2 regions of the Chryseobacterium sp. Y16C genome follow, and region 1 is predicted to be linked to the other one. Evidence: riboswitches for the same ligand, from Rfam matches in the RefSeq annotation. Region 1 holds a riboswitch; the other holds the start of a gene.
What was found. Region 1 has a riboswitch for S-adenosylmethionine ahead of MKS83_RS22335 (alpha/beta fold hydrolase). Riboswitches for the same ligand answer to the same signal wherever they lie in the genome.
Positions count from the first base shown of each region.

Region 2: it holds a riboswitch for S-adenosylmethionine, as region 1 does, so the genes downstream of both, MKS83_RS12605 (SusC/RagA family TonB-linked outer membrane protein) here and MKS83_RS22335 (alpha/beta fold hydrolase) in region 1, are expected to answer to the same signal.

Region 1 is NZ_CP092711.1:2,712,400-2,714,810, forward strand. Features, by position in the region: gene MKS83_RS22330 (ACT domain-containing protein) at 1-250, opposite strand, end outside; gene MKS83_RS22335 (alpha/beta fold hydrolase) at 247-1,191, opposite strand; SAM riboswitch class I at 1,251-1,359, opposite strand; gene MKS83_RS12055 (MGH1-like glycoside hydrolase domain-containing protein) at 1,546-2,411, shown strand, end outside.
Region 2 is NZ_CP092711.1:2,813,823-2,816,233, reverse strand. Features, by position in the region: gene pckA (phosphoenolpyruvate carboxykinase (ATP)) at 1-81, shown strand, start outside; gene MKS83_RS12610 (type II 3-dehydroquinate dehydratase) at 345-752, opposite strand; SAM riboswitch class I at 1,082-1,180, shown strand; gene MKS83_RS12605 (SusC/RagA family TonB-linked outer membrane protein) at 1,264-2,411, shown strand, end outside.

The DNA.
Region 1 (2,411 bases):
CTCCTTTTGCCTTTTCATTTTTAAATTCTTCAGTAAGAACACGTACTGCATCTTCCGCATCATTTTCATCTACCAAAACAGAAATTCCGTTCTCAATCGCCTGTTGAGAAATCACTCCTACACTTATCCCCGCATCATTCAGCACTCGGAAAATTCTGGAATCCACTCCAATCTGTCCAAGAAAGTCCTTTCCTTCAAAATTTACCAATGCTTTGTTTTGATAGATGTTTATAATATCTGATGTTGTCATATTTTCAGAATAGGTTTTATTATATTATTTAGTTGTTTGTACTCCATTAAAAAGGCATCATGCCCATGAATTGATTGTATCTCGTGATAGAAAACATTTCCTTTTTTTGATTTCAGCTTTTCAAAGCACATTCGAATCTCTGATGCCGGAAAAAACAGGTCCGTATCTACTGAGATCAGGTGCATTCGTGCCTCTATTTTTTCCAGTTTTTTTTCATCAGCATTGATATTCATCAGTAAATGGTTCATCAGCTTGTATGACTTTAAACTAAACCTTTCGTTTAATGAATTTCCATGATAAATGAGCCAGTCTTCTGACTCTAATCGCTGTTTTTCCTGATTATATTTGTTTTGAAATCTGTCATTTAAAGATTCTGGCGTTCTGTAACAAAGCATCGCATGGATTCTGGCTTTCTGTAAAGGTTCATCATTCTGATTTAATAAGAATTTCTGAACCAGACATTGCGCATGAAGCCAGTCGTGAGTTTTAAAATCGCAGGCAATAGGAATAAAGATTTCGGCCAAATGTGGTTTTTTCACTAACATTTCCCAACCGATTCCTCCCCCTAAAGAACCTCCAATAATGGCGTGTACACTTTTAATATTTAATATTTCAAGACCCTGTAAAAAGATATTGGCAATATCTGAGGGTGTGAAATCTTCATATTCATCAATAAAAAAATCATCATAACCGTTTCCGGGAATATTGAAACACAGAACTGTATAGGCATTCGTATCAATGACCTGATCCTCTCCAATCAATTGTTTCCACCATCCGTTCTCACCTGAAACATTGGAATTTCCGGTTAAGGCATGGTTAACTAAAATGATCGATGCTGAAAACAAGTCTTTCCCGAAAAGCTGATAGCTCAACGGGATATTATATTCCTTTTGGGAATCTGTACGATACGAAAAATTAATATGTTTAAGTTCTGCTTTCAATTCTATTATATTTTAATACAATTGAAAATGCCACAGGAAATGGCTGAAAGAACTTCAGTAAGTTATCTGTCCAAAAATAAATTTGGTAGAACGTAGCACCTTCTTTGCTTTCACAAAGGGTTGCTAAGGTTTCACAGGGTCTAATCCCTCAACCTTTCTTGATAACATTTTCAATATTTGAATGAACGAATGGTGCAAAGGTATAACATTTCTTTTATATATTAAAATAAATTATTTTAAAGCTTGGAAACCTTATTAAATAAAGGCTTAGCTGTGAATATTAAATTTTATTCAGATTCAGGATGTTGGAATTTTTTCTCAAAAAAACTACCTTCGTATTGAAAAATGCTGAGTATGATTGCTGAAAAACAAAGATTAAAAGATACCAACTGGAAAAACTGGGGTCCATATGTAAGCAACCGACAATGGGGAAATGTACGTGAAGACTACAGCTCCAACGGTGATGCATGGAATTTCGCCAATCATGACGCTGCAGAAAGCTATGCGTACCGTTGGGGAGAGGAAGGGATCGCGGGAATCTCCGATGTAAAGCAGCTTTTATGTTTTGCCTTTTCTTTCTGGAATAAGAAAGACCGAATCGTAAAAGAACGTCTCTTCGGATTGAGCAATCCTGAAGGAAATCACGGGGAAGATATCAAAGAAATTTTTTATTACCTGGATAATACACCTACACACAGCTATATGAAGATGGTGTATAAATATCCTATGAATGCCTTTCCGTATGATAAAATCCGTTCAGAGAATGCTAAGAGAAGTAAAAAGGAACCTGAATACGAAATTATTGATACCGGAATTTTCGATAAGGATGAATACTTCGACATCTTTATTGAATATGCCAAGGCGGATCATAACGACATTTTAATCAGAATCACGGTTTGTAACAGAAGTGAGATCAGCGCGCCTATCGTGATTGCACCAACAGTATGGTTCAGAAATAACTGGAAATGGGGATATAACACCTATAAAGCTCAATTAAATGCAGCGAATGACGGAAGTATCAGTATCAATCATGACAGCATTTCCATCAAAAAGTTTTATTCAAGAAATGATAATGCGCAAAGCGTTTTTTGTGAAAACGAAACCAACAATCCGAAACTATACGGAACACCTTACCCCGGAAATACTTATTTCAAAGACGGGATCAATGATTATATCATTTACGGAAGCAATACTATAAATCCCGAAAAAACAGGGACAAA
Region 2 (2,411 bases), 100 kb from region 1:
TTTGAGCAGTACTGTAATACGGAAGAAGGTAAAAAACTGATTCCTTCAGGACCTCAGCTACAAGAACAAACAACAAACTAAAAATAGAAATCCTCATCATTTGATGAGGATTTTTTATTTTATACTCCCGCAGATTTCACAGATTTTCGCAGATGATTGTGCATAATCTTTTAGTTTTAAAATAAATATGCATAGAGATCTGTGAAAATCTGTGAAATCCGTGGGGATTATTTCAAACTCAAAATAGCTTATATAAACTTCCATTTTCTACTCCCTTCTTCAGATTAAAATATAATTATTTTCAAACATCTGCGTCATCTGTGAGATCAGCGGGAGAACATTATTTATTTCAAGCTCAAAACAGCCAGCCTGTAACCATTCATTCCGAATCCCGACAAAACAGCATCCGTATTCGCTGCTGTCACTGACTTCTGACGAAACTCTTCTCTTTTGTAAATATTGCTAATGTGAACTTCCACTTTCTGCTTCTGAATATTCTTTAGACAATCCGCAATTGCATAAGAATAATGGGTAAAAGCTCCTGGATTGATCACCAATGCATCAAAATCATCCACTTGAAGTCTATTGATAATTTCTCCTTCAATATTCGACTGGTAATACGATATTTCATGAAAAGGAAATTCGGGTTTCAAATTTTCTAAATAATCCTCCATTGAAGTTGTTCCGTAGATTTCCGGTTCCCTTGTGCCTAATAGATTGAGATTAGGTCCATTGACAATTAAAACTTTCATCTTATAAAATTAAAAAGTTTTTTGAATTAATCGTATGTCAGTACGAGTGTTTTTCGAAATGAAATGAAGAAAAATGTATCGGGAACTATCTTAAAATTCAAAAGTCTGGTCAAAATGGATAGAAAATCTTATTCAAAATCCTAATTGAAGTATAATTTTATTCATTGCATTATTTTTAATGATATTTCTCATATTTATAAATTTAACATTTATTATAACTCTCTATTTTTGTTGGTTTTAAAATAAAATTAAGTTAATTTTTATAAAATTTATATTTAAATTTTTAAAGTCTACTTGTTTTGTAGACTTTTTGTTTTTAGATTTGCAACGGCTTATAAAGAAAGATGGAGGGAACTGACCCTGTGAAATCTTAACAACCTGCATCGTGCAAGGTGTTACATTCAGCCTTGAAAAAGGAAAGATGAGCAAAGTGTTAATCATGATTATTGATGCTGTTTGCTATCTTTTTTATAAAAGGCTAATATTTAATAAACAGCAAATAAAGTTAATTATGATTAATAAAAATTTAATGATTCCTAAGGTTTGGATTCCGCCAGTTGCTGCATTCTTTTTGGGAGTGGTCAATGTGAATGGGCAAGAAGCAAAAAAAGATACACTTCATGAGAAAGAGATTGATGAAGTAGTGGTAGTGGCTTATGGAAAAGCCAAGAAAACCAGTTATACAGGTTCGGTAGCAACGATTTCTAGTGAAAAAATTAATAACAGACCTGTTACCAACATCACAAAAGCATTGGAAGGGCAGGTTCCGGGACTTCAGGCGGTAAGCGCTTCAGGACAGCCGGGTTCTACAGCTTCTATCAGGATTCGTGGAATTGGTTCTATCAGCGCATCGAGTAATCCATTATTTGTGGTGGATGGAATTCCTTTTGACGGGAATATCAACTCGATCAGTCCCAATGACATCGAATCCATCAGTGTGCTGAAAGATGCCACGGCAAGTTCATTGTATGGTTCCAGAGGAGCAAACGGGGTGATTATCGTTACCACAAAATCCGGAAAAAGAGGTGAAGCGAGAGTAAACTTTAATATAAGCCAGGGTTTCTCAAGCAGAGCAGTGAAGGATTATGAGCAGGTAACCACCGACCAATACTTTCAGTTGTATTGGGAAGCCCTGAGAAACGGATACACATCAAGCCAGGTTTCTTCTCAACAGGCTGCACAAATGGCAACAGATAATTTGGTAAATGCTTTAGGAATCAATCCTTACGGAGCAAATTATGTAAAACCAGTAGGAACTGACGGGAAACTTTTGCCGGGTGCAACAGCTTTATGGAATGACAACTGGAAAGATATTTTGCAAAGAACGGCTTCCAGAAATCAGGTTGATCTGGATTTCAGCGGAGGAAATGAGAAGAGCAATTATTTTTTCTCTTTAGGATATTTGGATGATAAAGGAATTGCCATTGAGTCTGGTTTCAGAAAATACAGTACAAGATTAAAGATCAATTCTGAAGTCAAAAAATGGCTGAATGTAGGAGCAAATTTAGCGTACACAAACAGTCTTCAGGAAGCTCCACCTTCATCAGATTCGAGAACGGATAATGTGATCAATGCGGCGAGAGTTATACCATCTTTTTATCCTTACTACGAAAGAAATGCAGATGGTAGCTATAAATTGGACTCCAGCGGAAATTATAT